2 linked regions of the Posidoniimonas polymericola genome follow. The main gene of each other region encodes a partner of the protein of the gene in region 2 in a complex. Links are inferred from orthologs where the notes say so. Each region holds a gene or a part of one and is shown on either strand. Other genes may lie near its edges.

Region 1 (7,540 bases), on a different replicon or contig from region 2:
CGACAAGCTGTTTGCCCCGCCCAAGCGGACCACTTTCATCGAGGACGGCGCCAACCCGATCTACGACAAGGAGATGCGGAGCGAGATCTTCGCCCAGGGCACGCTGATGCTGCGGCTGGTGATCCAGATCTCGATGGGCCTGGCGCTGCCGATTATGGCGGTCTGCCTGTACATGGTGATGAGCTGGGCGCCGTGGTACATCGCCTACGTGCTGCTGTTCAACATGCTGGTCGGACCGGTGTTCTCCGCCGGCAGCGTCTGCAACGAGCGGGAACGTCAGACGCTCGACCTGCTGCTGACCACGCTCATCAGCCCCTGGCAGATGCTGTGGGGTAAGCTGCTGAGTGGTCTGCGGGTGTCGGTGGTGCTGACGTCGTTCCTGCTGTGGCCGGTGCTGCTGGCGTGCATGATGCCGCTGGACTACTGGAACAACCTGCTCACCATGGCGGGGTACTTCCTGGTGGTCGCGCTCGCTTGCCTGACCACCGCGCTGACGGCGCTGTTCTGCTCAACGATCTACCGCAAGACGTCCAGCAGCCTGATGACGACCTACGTGCTGATCCTGACGATGTTCGTGGCGCCGCTGGCGGCCCGGTTCTTCTCCGAGACCTTCTACCAGGGGACCACCGGGGCCCGTGTGGTGCACGCGGTCGGCAGCGTGAGCCCATTCGCGGCGGTTTTCGCGTTGCCGCTGGACATCGAACGGGCGGACGGCAGGTCCGAGACCGCCAAGCAGCAGGCGATCGGCGACCTGCCCCTGTTCTTTGGGTACGTCGGGTGGTCGGTGCTGTACAACCTGACGCTGCTGCTGCTGATTATGTGGCTGTTCCACGCCCGCTGGCGGGTGTCAGAATAGCGCCGCCGGGGACCGCTCGGCGGGGCAGGGTGGATTGCCTGCGGCGGGGGGCTGTGCGATAAATCTAGGCAACGCCAGCGCAAGGAGCCCCACGTTGTCTACGCCCACCGATCACGAGTCGCCCCTCGCCCCCCCGAGGACGCAGGACGAGCTGAACCTCGAGCATTTCTCCTCGCGGCTAGACCGGCCCGTGCTGATGAAGGCCCCCGAGTTCCAGCGGGGAGACCGGCTGCGGCACGTGGTGTTCTCCGGCCAGTTCAACCCGGGGATGCTCTCCGAGCTGGCCGAGACCGCCGACATGATCCGGCTGCTGTCGAAGTCGCGTGACGGGCAGGACTTCCTCCGCGGGCTGCTGGCTCACCGCCGGGCGATGCTGTACTTCACCCAGCCGTCGACCCGCACGTTCTTGTCGTTCATGGCGGCCTGCCAGGTGCTCGGCATCACCTGCAACGAGGTGCGCGACCCGCAGACCTCTTCGGAAACCAAGGGCGAGACCCGCTTCGACTCGATCCGGATGTTCTCGAGCTACTTCGACCTGATCATCATGCGGTCGCCCGTCGCGAAGCTGGCCGAGTCGTGCGCCTACCTAATGAACGACCTCGAGCGGAGCGGCCAGCGGAGCGTGCCGCTGATCAACGCCGGCAGCGGCGCCGACGAGCACCCGACCCAGGCGCTCCTGGACATCTACACGCTGCAGCGGACCTTCAACTTCGAGAACCCGAACGACTCGCCCGGCGGCGACAAGCTGGAGCGGCTCCGCCTGATGCCGGGCTACGAGGGCCTGTCCAAGGGGCTGGAGAACAAGACCTACGCCTTCTGCGGCGACATCGGCCGGGGCCGGACCGTGCGGTCGCTGGCGATGCTGCTGGCGATGTACGAGGGCGTGCGGCTGGTTTTCATCTCGCCGGACCACCCGAAGCTCCGCATCCGTGACGACCTGCGTCAGCGGCTGCTGGACCGCGGGGTGCCGATCTACGAGCTCGACTCGTTCGAGTCGCTGCTGGACGGCAAGCCGGTGATCGAGCAGGTGGACGCGCTCTACATGACCCGCGTGCAGAAGGAACACGACAGCCCCGAGGACGCCGAGTCGATGGCGGCGATCGACACGCTCAAGTACCGGCTGACGCCCGAGCTGGTCACCCGGATGCGGCTGTACGCCCCGATCCTGCACCCGTTCCCGCGGGACCAGCACTTCGGCGAGATCCCACCGGAGGTCGACGACGACCCCCGCGCCATGTACTTCCGCCAGGCCCGCAACGGCATGTGGATCCGCGCCGCGCTCCTGGCGCACGTGATGGACGTCGACCACAGCATCGCGCGGCACTTCTTCGAGACCTACCGCGAGCGTCACGTCTACAACGACTAGCCCCGCCCAGAGCGACCAGCCATGGCCCGCTCACCCGCGCGTGTGCGACTATTGATCGACGGCTACAACCTGCTGCACGCGACCGACGTGCACGGGTCCGACCGCCTGGCGGGGACGCTGCAGGGCGCCCGCGAGGCGCTGCTGGCCTTCATCGCGTCGCGGCTGGTCAAGCGAGAGCGTGCGCGGGCGACCATCGTGTTCGACGCGGCCGGCGCGCTGCCCGGCCTGCCCGACGAGTACTCCTACGAGGGCATCCACGTGCTGTTTGCCCGCAAGTACCCCGACGCCGACGCGATGCTCGAGGCGCTCGTCGAGTCCGACCGCGCGCCGAAGGAGCTGCTGGTGATCTCCGGCGACCGCCGGGTGCAGCGGGCGGCCCGCCGCCGGGGCGCCGCGTGGCAGGGCAGCGCCGAGTGGAACCGGGAGTTGCGGGGCCGGCGCCCCCACGCGATCCAGGGTCAGGCGCCCGAAAAGCAGCCGCCCGCCGACGTCGGCGACGCCGCTTTTTGGGTGTCGGAGTTCTCGCTGCCGCTGCCGGAACCCGAGCCGCAACGACCCACTCCGACGCCGCCCAAACGGCTGGCGGCGCGTCCCTCTGAGGAGGGTGCGGCAAACGCGCCGAGCCGCGGAGCGGCAGAACCGCTAGAGTCGGCAGAAAGCCCCTTCCCGCCCGGCTACGCGGAAGATCTAGCCGCAGAGCTGGAAAAAACAGACCGCCGCCCGCTCGACGACGAGTAGACCGCCTCCCGCGGGTCGGCGGCGCAAGCCGAGCAACCGGGACAACCCGCCGCACGCACGGGCCGACGAAGGCCCCCTCTCAGCGCCGCCGCACCGCGTCGGGTTCTGTTTACCACCACCGGCCGCTGCGCACGCGATGTGACCTACTTTTGCACATCGAACACATCCTTGCGCTGGCTCCCACAGAACCAGCGTTCCGACACTCGCTGGAGGTGATGGTGGAAGACAACGAACTGATGAACGACTTCGTCGTGGAGGCGAAGGAACACCTAGCGGATGTCGAGAACCAGTTCCTCGCTATCGAGGAACAGGGCGCGAATATCGATGTCAACCTCGTCAACGAGGTGTTCCGCGCGATCCACTCCATCAAGGGCGCCGCCGGCTTCCTGGGGCTGACCACGGTCAACGACCTGGCCCACAGCCTCGAGAACCTGCTGAACATGATGCGCAATAAGGAGCTGACGCCGACGTCGGTCACTATTGACGTCATGCTGAAGGCGGCCGACACGCTGTCTTCGATGATCGACGACGTGAACAACTCTGGGTCGTTCGACATCAGCAAGCACGTCGCGGCGCTGGACGCGATCGCCGAGGGCAACGAGCCCGCTCCGGCGGCCGCCGCAGAAGCCGCCGCGCCCGCCGCGGAAGAGCCCGCAGAAGAGCCCACCGAAGAGCCGGCTCCGGCCGCCAGCGAGATGAGCCTCGACGACCAGATCGAGGCCGCCATCGCCGCCAAGCTGGCCGAGAAGAATGCCGCCAAGGCCGCCCAAGAGGCGCCCGCCGCCCCCGCACCGGCCGCGCCGGCGCCCCCAACTCCCGAACCCCCGAAGGCTACGCCCATGGCTGAGGACTCACAAACCACCAAGCCGACCCCGACGCCCGCGGCGGACGCCAGCATCCGCGTTTCGGTCACGGTTCTGGACTGCCTGATGAACCTGGCCGGCGAGCTCGTGCTCAGCCGCAACCAGCTGATGCAGGCGGTCGCTTCGGAAGAGCAGTCCGGGCTCGAGGCGACCTCGGCGCGGATCGACCAGGTCACCAGCGAGCTGCAGGAAGCGATCATGCAGACCCGCATGCAGCAGATCGGGTCGGTGTTCAGCCGCTTCCCCCGAGTCGTCCGCGACCTGAGCGCCAAGCTCGGCAAGCAGTGCGACCTCAACATCGAGGGCAAGGAGGTCGAGGTCGACAAGACGATCGTCGAGGCGATCGGCGACCCGCTCACCCACCTGATCCGCAACTCGGTCGACCACGGCCTCGAGTCGCCTGACGTCCGCGTGCAGAAGGGCAAGCCGGCGACCGGGAAGATCGACCTGCGGGCCTTCTACCAGGCCGGCAAGGTGCGGATCGAGATCGTCGACGACGGCGGCGGCATCAACCCCGCCGTGCTGAAGGAGAAGGCGGTCTCCAAGGGCATTATCACCCAGGAGAAGGCCGACCAGATGGGCGACCGCGAGGCGGTCCGCCTGATCTTCGCCCCCGGCTTCTCGACCGCCAAGGAAGTCACCGACGTCAGCGGCCGCGGCGTGGGGATGGACGTCGTGCGGACGAACATCGCCAAGCTGGGCGGCACGGTCGACGTCGAGTCGGTCCTGGGCAAGGGCACCAGCATCATCGTCACCCTGCCGCTGACGCTGGCGATCATCCCGTCGCTGATCATTCAGGCCGGCGGCGACCGCTTCGCAATCCCGCAGGTCAACATCGCCGAGCTGGTGCGGGTCCGTGAGAACGAACGCGACACCAAGCTCGGACGCGTCAAGGACGCCGAGGTCCTCCGCCTGCGTGGCAGCCTGCTGCCGCTGGTCCGGTTGAACGAGGCCCTGGGATGCGGCACCGCCGAAGAACAGGCCCGGAGCAAGACCGGCGCCACCAACATCATCGTGGTCGACTCCGGTCAGACGCGGTTCGGGATGGTGGTGGACGCCCTGCACGACTCGGAGGAGATCGTGGTCAAGCCGCTGGGCCGGCACCACAAGAACTGCCGCACCCTGGCGGGCGCCACGATCCTGGGCGACGGCCACGTCGCGCTGATCCTGGACATCGCCGGCGTCGCGGCGGACGAGGACCTGCGGACCGACGAGGAACTGCGGGCCGCAGCCGGCAAGGACAACGAGCACGTCGATGAAGAAGTCGACATGCAGGCGGTCATGCTGTTCGAGAACGGCCCGAACGAACAGTTCGCCGCCCCGATGGACCTGATCGCCCGGATCGAGCGGATCCGCAACGACCAGATCGACACGGTTGGCGGTCAAGAGGTGCTGCAGTACAAGAACGCGACGCTGCCGCTGATCCGGCTGGAGAACTGCATCCGGGCGATGCCGCCCGAGATGATGGACCGCTCCTACGTGGTGGTGTTCGAGGTGAAGGGCCGCGAGGTTGGCCTGGTCGCCCCGGTGCTGCACGACATCACCAACGTCACGACGAACGTCGACACCTCGACCTTCGCCGAGCAGGGCGTGGTGGGCTCGCTGGTCCGCAACGACCACACAGTGCGGCTGATCGATTTCTACGAGATCGCCCAGCTCTCGCACCCCGAGTGGTTCCTCGGCGAAGAAGAAGAGGAGTTCGCCGAGAACTCGCTGCCGCCGCTGATCCTGCTGGCCGAGGACTCGACCTTCTTCCGCACGCAGGTGATGAAGATGTTCGAGGAGAAGGGCTACCGGGTCGAGCCGTGCGAGGACGGCCAGATCGCCTGGGACAAGCTCAACAGCGGTCAGTACACGCCGGACGTCGTGGTGACCGACATCGAGATGCCCAACATGGACGGATTCCAGCTCTGCCAGAAGATCCGCGACTCGGCCAGCCTGTGTGCGGTGCCGGTGATCGCCCTGACCTCGCTGGCCGGCACTTCGGACATCCAGCGCGGCATCGAGGTCGGCATCGACGACTACCAGATCAAGATGGACCGCGAGAAGCTGCTGAACGCCATCCGGAACTTCGCCGACCACGGCGTCGACCGCAACAAGAACCAAACCCAGCTAGTGGAGGCCTAAACCATGAGCACCGCAATTGCAGAGATGAACGGCGCCCGTGTAGGCGAGCAGCAGTTTGCAACCTTCTACCTGGGTGACATGCTGTTCGGCGTAAACATCCGCAGCGTTCAAGAGATCAACCGCCAAGTGGACATCACCCCGGTCCCGCACGCCCCCAAGCACGTGCGCGGCGTGATCAACCTGCGGGGCGAGGTGGCCACGGTCATCGACCTCCGCACCGTGCTGGGGATGCCCCCGGCAGAAGACTCCCGCGACGCCCGCAACCTGATTGTGGCCTCGCAGGGCGAGGCGATCGGCCTGTGGGTTGACCGGATCTCCGACATCCTGACCGTCAAGACCGACGAGATCTCGCCCTCGCCGGCCAACGTCGACGGGATCGACGGCCGCTTCTTCCAGGGCGTTTACACCCTGGAGAAGGACATTGTCGTGCTGCTGGACACCGAGCAGGTGCTGGCGGACCGCGACTGACCCTATCCTCACGACCAACCTTCTTCTCTCGATAGACAGGGACCCCACTCGCCATGAAGATGCGCACCAAACTGATCGTCGGCTTCCTTGTGTGCGGGCTCGCCCCGCTGCTGGTAGCCGGTCTCGCAGGATACTGGACCTCGACCAGCGGCATGACCTCCGTCCAGGAGCACGCCACGGCCGACATGCGCGCCAAAGCGACCGCGTTCCTGCAGTCGCAGCAGGCGCTCAAGCGGGTCCAGATTGAGGACTACTTCAAGCAGATCCGCGACCAGGTGCTGACCTTCGCCGAGAACCGCATGGTGGTCGGGGCGATGCGTGAGTTCCCTTCGCGTTTCGACTCTTACAGCGAGCAGGCGGGGGTCTCGGAAGCGGATGTGCCGCGTCTGCGTGAGGAGCTGGCCAGTTACTACACCGACGAGTTCGGTGCGGAGTACACCTCGCAGAACGCCGGCTCCGTGGCGTCGACCGGCGAGTTCCTGGCCAAGCTCGACGACGAGTCGATCGCGTTGCAGCACGCCTACATCAAGGCCAACTCGAACCCGCTGGGCTCGAAGCACATGCTGGACACGGCCGAGGAAGAGTCGGACTACGGCCAGCTGCACAAGCTGGTCCACCCGGTCATCCGCGACTACCTCGATAAGTTCGGGTACTACGACATTTTCCTGATCGACAACGAGTCGGGCGATGTCGTCTACTCGGTGTTCAAGGAGCTCGACTACACGACCTCGCTGGTAGACGGCCCGTACGCCCAGACCAACTTCGGCGACGCCTTCCGCAAGGCCCGCAAGCTGGAAAAGGGTGAGTTCGTGCTGGTCGACTTCGCCCAGTACACCCCGAGCTACGAGGCCCCGGCCAGCTTTATCGCGGCCCCGGTTTTCGACGGCGACGTCCGCCTAGGCGTGGTCTGCTTCCAGATGCCGGTCGACCGCATCCTGACGATTATGAACTACCGCGAGGGGTTGGGCGAAACCGGCGAGACCATCCTGGTCGGAGCGGACAACCGGATGCGTTCTGACTCGCACCTCGAGCCGGAAAGCCACTCGCTGACCAATTCCTTCCGCAACCCCGAAGAGGGGAGCATCCGCTCGGAGTCGGTCGACAAGGCCCTGAAGGGCGAGG
Region 2 (7,129 bases):
TTCGGTGAATGGGATCAGCGGCAGCAGGGCGATCGCGCCCAGCAGCAGCACAAACGGGATCACGGTCCAGACCGGCGGAGCAACAATCCCCTCCCCATGACCGTGGTCGGCGTGCTCAGCGTCGGCGTGCTCGGAATCCGAGTGGCCGGCCTCACCGGCCTGCTCACCGGCGTGGTCGTCGGCCGCGTGTTCCTCATCGGCGTGCTCGCCATCGGCGTGGTCTTCGTCCGCGTGCGCAGCGTCGGCATGACCGCCGTCGGCGTGCTCAGTGGCGCCGTGCGCCGCGTTGGACGCCACAATTAGCGCGGTTGCCTTTTGGGGCAGACCAGCCACCAATGCCGCCACATAGATAGCGGCCACCAGCACAATTGCGAGAACGACCTTGCCGCCGCCTTCAGCGGAGTGATGGGACTCTGTAGACATGTGCGGCTTCGATCCGTTGTTATTGTCCGCCAGTGATCAACCGAGAGAGACGGTTAAAGGTAGCGAGCGTACTAATATTCGTCTATTGGAGTCGCGGGGCGCAACGACGCCCGCGGGGCGGCTCCAGCGAGGCAAGCTTAGGCCCCGCCGCCCGGCGCCGGTCGCGCCGGCGCGCTCGCGGAACGGGCGGATCTCCACAGCAGCGCGTCCCCGCCGTTAGAATCGGACCAACCGTAGCCACGCCCCCTTGAGGCCAAGCGAGTGCCCACCGAGCTGCCGACCACCCCACCGACCATGCTGCTGATCAGTGTGCAAGAACTTGCCGAAGTCGACGCCTGCCTGGCGGGCGGCGCCGACCTGGTCGACATCAAGGACCCGTCACGTGGCCCGCTGGGGCGGCCCGCCGCCGAGCAGGTCCGCGCGATCACCGATCGCGTAGGCGGGGCGCGGCCGGTCACGGTGGCCGCCGGCGACCTGGGCGAGTTGCCGGCCGCCGGGCTTGCGGCCTGGGCCGACGACGCCGGGGCGCGGTTCGTCAAGCTTGGGCTTCCCACGGCAGGCGAGCAGTCAACGCTAGCCGGCCTGTCGGCGGTCCGTGCCGCGCTGGACCAGAAAACGGCCCTGGCCCCGGTCCTGTACGCGGACCTGCTGCCGGAGCCCCCACCGCTGAGTCTGCTGCAAAGCCTCCGCCAGGCGGCCGACGCCTCGTGGCTGGTTGTGGACACCGCCGACAAGTCGGGTCGTCCTCTGAACGCTATCTGGAGCCGACAGCAGATCACCCAACTACTGTCAGACGCGGCAGATGCGGGCATGCGGGTAGCGTTGGCGGGGCGGCTGGGCCTTGCCGGGCTGGCCTCGCTGCGGCGGCTGGCGCCAGCCGTGCTGGGGGTCCGCGGCGCTGTCTGCGTCGGCGGCCGGACGGGTAAAATCGATGCGGCGTTGGTGTCAACGGTTGCAGCGTTGGTCTGCGCGGGGCCCGCTGCGGCAAGAGTGCCAAGCGAAAAAACTTGACACGGCCCCGCCAATCCCGATACTCGGCATTTGTGGTGAGACCAACAGAACCCAACGAGTCTTGTCGAGCGGCGCCGCTCGATGGCTGCGGCTCAACCTTTTCTGCCAGGCGGCTGGCTCTGTTGCAGCGGTTTCTAAACCGCGACGCCACGGCGAGTTCGGTCCGACATGGCGTCGGGGCCGGCTCAGCCCCGCGGCACAGGAAGCCGGGGGATCCACGAGATGGAGACTCACGATGGCGCACGGCGGGCGTACGCGTCTGGTCGGACAGTCCGGCCGCCGCGTATCCGCCACAACAAGAGGGCAACCATTGTGCAACGTTCTGTACTAGATGCGATTCGTGAGGGAGATTGGGACTTCGAGCCCGACGACATCAGCGATACTGTTCACCCCGCCACCCCCGCCCTGCCCGGCACCCACGAGAAGATCTCCGTGCTCGCCGCCCGGGCCGAACGCGGGCTGCCCCTGTGGCACGGCCGCGACCGGCTGACCTACGAAGACCTGCCCAGAGAACGCTAATCGGCGTTCCCCGCGGCTCTGCCTGCGGCAACTAGCCTCCCCCTGCCCGAGCGCCCCCGCGCCCGGGGTGTCTGTGGGTGCACCCACGGCCGTGCAATTGCCGGTGCACTGCGAGCGGGGCCGGCCTACCTGCCCAACCCGCCAAGCGTTACACTACCGGCAGACCCGCCACAATGCTCAATGGCGGCCCCCCTACCCGCTAGCCGATAGCAATCGCGATGCCCCAGTTCGAAGTCTCGGTCCCCCATGGCCAATCCAAGCAGGACGCCCACGAACGGCTCAAGAACTTCTCTGAGAAGGTTCGGGAGCACTACTCCGAGATGGTGAAGGAAGTCGAACAGAACTGGGAGGGCGACACCCTGCACTTCGGTTTCAAGACCATGGGGGTCGGTATTAAGGGAAACCTGACCGTCAACGACAACGACATCCACGTCCGCGGCGACCTGCCGTTCACCGCGATGATGTTCAAGGGCAAGATCGAGTCGACGCTCCGCGACGAGATCACCCGCCTGCTGACCTGATTCAGCCCCAGGCGCCCCCGGCCACTCTAACGGGGTTCCCCACAGCAGCGCCGCCGGTCGTGCCGGCTGGTCCGGATACGCGACCCGATCGTGCCGGTTGGTCGTGTCGGCGGCCCGCCGCCGCGATCTTCTCTCAATACCGGTTGACTGGTCCCGCTAGCGACCTAGGTTTCGTTGACAGAAATCGCGGCGCAGGCGTGGCCACCAACGGCCCATCGTTCCGCAGCGCCTGCAAATGGATCGCGAACTACTGCGAGGAGCTTCCAAAGATGAGTACACGAGTTCTGGTGGCCGACGATTCGAGCACGATGCGCAAGATCATCCTCCGCTCACTGAACGCCGTGGGCGTCCCGAGCGCCATTGAGGCCGCCGATGGAGAAGAAGCCATCAACGCCTTTAAGCCGGGCGAGTTCGACCTGGTCCTGACCGATTGGAACATGCCGCGGAAGAACGGCCTGGAGGTAATCCAGGAGATCCGCAAGCAGGACACCAACGTCACGATCATTATGGTCACGACCGAGGCCGAGAAGTCGCGCGTGCTGGAAGCGATCCAGGCGGGCGTCTCCGACTACCTGGTCAAGCCATTCACGGCCGACACGCTCCGCGAGAAGCTCGAGAAGCACGGCTGCTGAGCGGGCGCTGGTTGGGGGGGGCGATGGGCGCTAGTTGCCCGGAGCACGCCACCCAGCCGATCACCTACGAATAAAAAAAGGCGGCTGCCCTTTGGGGCAGCCGCCTTTTTATCGTTTTCAACGAGCGCCTGGCGCCCTCAAACCAGCGCCTAGCCGGTGTACTCGGCGTTGAAGAACTCCTTGCTGGCGTCGACCGACGGCTTGATCGTCCGCGAGCCTTCCTTCCAGTTGGCGGGGCAGACCTCGCCGTTCTTCTCGAAGTACTGCAGGGCCTCGACCATCCGGAGCGCCTCGTCGACGCTGCGGCCCAGCGGCAGGTCGTTCACCACCTGGTGGCGAACCACGCCGTCCTTGTCGATCAGGAACAGGCCACGCAGCGCGACCCCGCCATCCAAGAGCACGTCGTAGTCCCTGGCGATCGACTTGCTGAGGTCGGCCACCAGCGGGTAGGCCGTAGCGCCGATGCCGCCCGAGTTGCGCGCGGTCTGGGTCCAGGCGAGGTGCGAGAAGTGGCTGTCGACCGAACAGCCAAGGATCTGCACGCCCTTCTCTTCGAACTTGGCGGCCGCCTCGGAGAACGCGATGATCTCCGTCGGGCAGACGAACGTGAAGTCCAACGGGTAGAAGAACAGCAGCACGTACTTGCCGCGGTAGTCCGACAGCTTCAGCTCCTTGAACGTCCCGTCCGGCATGACCGCTTGGGCGGTGAAATCTGGGGCTTCTTTCTGGACGAGCACGCTCATCGGGGAACCTCGCTTATCGATGTTTAGGGGGGATGCAGTGGGGCGGGCCGCCAGGTCGTTCGGCCCCGGCCGGCCCTGTCTGGACAGTTATACGGGGACCGGCCCGGGCGATGAAGGGGCAGAATCGACGCATAGCAGCCATGCATCGCACGCATGGCCCCAGCCGATTGGAGTCACCACGCAACGCCCCGCCGCCGCAGCTCGCCGGCGAGCTGCTCGGTCGACTCGAACGGCACGGCGTCGATCCCCACGGCGACGGCCCCCGCGACGTTCTCGTGGCGGTCGTCGGTGAAGAACAGCTCGCCCAGCTCGCAGCCGGCCCGCTCGGCGGCCTGGTCGTAGATCTCGCGGTCCGGCTTCATCGACCGGGCGCCGAAGCTGGTCACGTGCAGCTCGAATGCTTCATTGAGCTGCGGGAAGCTGCTGGTCAGGAACGGCCAGTGCACCGCGTTGGTATTCGACAAGATCCCCAGCCGGTGGCCGGCCGCCGCAAGCGCAGTGACCAGCTCCAGCGACGCGTCAATCGGGGCGAAGATGTCGCTGCAGGCCAGCTCGAGCGCCGCGCGGTCCGGCGACGAGTTGGTCGCCTCGCAAAACCAGGCGTAGTACTCGTCGGGCGTGAGCCGACCGCACTCGAACTGCCACTGGATGTCGTCGGGCGTGCCGGTCGGGAACGCCGCCGCGCGGACCGCGTCCTCACGGATCCCGGCTACCTCGGCCATCTGGCGGACCATGGTGTCGTTGCAGAACCGGACCAGCACGTTGCCGAGATCGAAGTACAGGAACTTGGGCTTCATGCCGCCGATTCTAGACCATCGGGTCGAGAACGATCAGGCGCCCCCAGCTCAGGTTTCCTGCAGCCGCAGTCGGCAGACCTCGCGGAAATGGTGACCGTAGATCCACAGCCGCACCGCCAGCGCGAAGTGCTGCGGGCGGTTCCAGGCGGTCCAGCCCAGCAGCCGCCAGAACTGGCCGCGACCCCGCGACCAGACGCCCAGCCGCCAGACGCTGCGGCCAAACGCCATCAGTTGTCCCACCGTCAGCCGCGGCCGGAGCGGCGGTGTGCGGTAGTCGCTCAGGAATGTCTTGAGCCGCTGGTAGTATGCCTCGGGCGCGTAGACGCTGTTCATGATCGACTTGTAGCCGGCGGTCAGCCGGTCGAGCGGCATCTTGGTGAGCACGTTGGTGGTGCCGTCGACGTTGTCGCCGCTGCTGTTGGTGAGCAGCCGCCCCTGGTTCTTGAGCGACTCGTACAGCCGCGTGCCGACGGGCGCCTGCAGCAGGCCGACCATTGCGGTGACGATGCCGCTCTGCTGGATGAAGTCGATCTGCCGCCGGAAGATGCTCGCCGTGTCGGAGTCGAATCCGACGATAAACCCGGCCTGCACCTGCAGCCCAGCGCGGTGCAGCTTGCGGACGTCTGCCACGAGGTCACGCTTGAGATTCTGCGTCTTGTGGCACTCGGTGAGCGAGTCCTGGTCGGGGGTCTCGATGCCGACAAACACGGTGTCGAAACCGGCGTCAACCATCGACCGCTGGAGCGGCTCGTCGTCGGCCAGGTTGATGGTGGCCTCGGTGTAGAAGGGGGTCGGCTGCTTGCCGCGCTGCCAGCCGGCGAGCATTGGCAACAACTTGCGGACCTCCTTGCGGTTGCCGATCAGGTTGTCGTCGACAAAAAACACCGGCCCCCGCCAACCCTGCACGTACAGGCCGTCGAGCTCGGCAATCACCCGCTCGGGCGGTTTGGTGCGGGGGCGTTTGCCCAGCAGCGCGGTGACGTTGCAGAACTCGCAGTCGTAGGGGCAGCCCCGGCTGAACTGCACGCACATCGACGCGTAGCGCCGCAGCGGCGCGAGGTCCCACCGCGGCGGCGGCGTCAGCGCCAGGTCCGGCTTCTCGTCGTTCTCGTAGACCCGCCGCAGCGAACCAGACTCCAGGTCGCTGAGCATCCCCGGCAGGGTCACCTCGGCCTCGTTGAGCACCAGGTGGTCGGCCTCGTCGAACGCGTCGGGCTCGCAGGTCGCCATCGGGCCGCCGACGACGGTCTTCACGCCCGCGGCGCGGCAGCGAGACAGGATCTCGAGCGCCGACTTCTTCTGCACGGTCATGCCGCCGATCCACGCGGTGTCCGCCCACCGCAGGTCACTGGCGCGGAGGCGACGCACGTTGGTGTCGACCAGCCGCACCTCCCAGTCTGCGGGAAACATGCCGGCGACCGTGAGCAGCCCCAGCGGTGGGAACGAGGAACGCTTCCGGACGAACCACAACGCGTGGCTGAACGACCAGAACGTGTCGGGGAAGCAGGGGGCGATCAGCAGCGCGCGCATCGCAGTCTCTCTAGTAGGCGGGAGCGTTCGACGACGCTAACGCGAGGGGGAGACTCGGGGGCGCGAACGCGGGGTGTTGCGCCGAGTATAGCGCGCGTTCCAACCGCGCCAATGCCAGGTTGCATAGGGGCTAAGAAGACCTGTTTACCCGCGGGTCCTCGATCGGCGCAAGCCCGCCAGGCGTCAGGCAGCGCGGCGGCTCGCGCGCTCGTTCGTCCAATCAATTGCGCGGTCATTGGCCCACTCCAGCCGACGGTGCCACGCCCAGCCGAGGTAGCCGCCCGCCAAGAGCGCCGCGAAGAACATCCGCGGGCGGTAGAACACCAGGTAGCCGAGCAGTTGGTTGACGCCCTGCCCCACCACGCCGAACCAGTTGGTCCCCTCGGGCAGCAGCGCGACGCGCGGGATCTGCTCGGGCCAATTGGCCGACGCGCCGAGCTCGCTGATGTACCGCCAGTCGGTCAGCACGCGCCACGCCTCGGCGGCGGGCAGGCGTCCCCCGTGCATCCGCGCGCGGATAGTCAGGCTGGTCAGCGTCATGTCAGAGCTGCCGGAGTGCTCGCCGGACTGGTCTGCCTCGGCGAACTCCGGCAACGCCCGCTGCATAACGCCACGCAACTCGGCGCCGAGCGACGCGCCGCCGATCAGGATGCCGGCGGAGGCGAGCACCGACCACATGCTCTCGAAGGTGATCCACTCGCTGCAGTAGAGGAAGACAATCAGCGCGGTCGCCAGCGTCAGCGGCGCCGTTTGGCTGAGCACCGCCAGCACTACCTGATCGCCGCCCAGCAGCGTCGCGATCAACGACCAGGCCTGCTCCAGCACGGCCCAGCACGCGCCCCGCGGCCCGTGCAGCAGCATCAGCAGTGCCAGCACGACCCACCCCCCCGGCGGCGCGCGGCGCCAGAGTGTGGCTCTGCGGGAGACTCCGCGGGGAACCTGGGCGTCGGCTT

The links. The genes of interacting proteins can lie anywhere in the genome.
Region 1: the proteins of Pla123a_RS09970 (region 2) and Pla123a_RS20170 are in contact, whole or in part, in a solved structure (PDB 1A0O), measured with the Escherichia coli proteins. The link is inferred for Posidoniimonas polymericola from one-to-one orthologs.

Annotation. Positions count from the first base shown.
Region 1 is NZ_SJPO01000011.1:130,906-138,445, reverse strand. Bases 2,748-6,150 are described here. They hold Pla123a_RS20170 (hybrid sensor histidine kinase/response regulator), read left to right. Parts: upstream 2,748-3,109; coding sequence 3,110-5,950; downstream 5,951-6,150. Other genes in these bases: Pla123a_RS20165 (chemotaxis protein CheW), read left to right, coding at 5,954-6,150; Pla123a_RS20175 (NYN domain-containing protein), read left to right, coding at 2,748-2,960. In the rest of the region: Pla123a_RS20185 (ABC transporter permease subunit), read left to right, coding at 1-856; Pla123a_RS20180 (aspartate/ornithine carbamoyltransferase family protein), read left to right, coding at 951-2,222; more of Pla123a_RS20175, read left to right, coding at 2,244-2,747; more of Pla123a_RS20165, read left to right, coding at 6,151-6,418; Pla123a_RS20160 (methyl-accepting chemotaxis protein), read left to right, coding at 6,472-7,540. UniProt on the Escherichia coli protein: Involved in the transmission of sensory signals from the chemoreceptors to the flagellar motors. CheA is autophosphorylated; it can transfer its phosphate group to either CheB or CheY.
Region 2 is NZ_SJPO01000004.1:222,149-229,277, forward strand. Bases 1,433-4,424 are described here. They hold Pla123a_RS09970 (response regulator), read left to right. Parts: upstream 1,433-2,743; coding sequence 2,744-3,106; downstream 3,107-4,424. Other genes in these bases: Pla123a_RS09955 ((5-formylfuran-3-yl)methyl phosphate synthase), read left to right, coding at 1,433-1,434; Pla123a_RS09960 (hypothetical protein), read left to right, coding at 1,747-1,953; Pla123a_RS09965 (polyhydroxyalkanoic acid system family protein), read left to right, coding at 2,172-2,474; Pla123a_RS09975 (peroxiredoxin), read right to left, coding at 3,256-3,849; Pla123a_RS09980 (HAD family hydrolase), read right to left, coding at 4,023-4,424. In the rest of the region: Pla123a_RS09950 (sodium:proton antiporter), read right to left, coding at 1-423; more of Pla123a_RS09955, read left to right, coding at 685-1,432; more of Pla123a_RS09980, read right to left, coding at 4,425-4,646; Pla123a_RS09985 (B12-binding domain-containing radical SAM protein), read right to left, coding at 4,695-6,176; Pla123a_RS09990 (hypothetical protein), read right to left, coding at 6,360-7,129. UniProt on the Escherichia coli protein: Involved in the transmission of sensory signals from the chemoreceptors to the flagellar motors.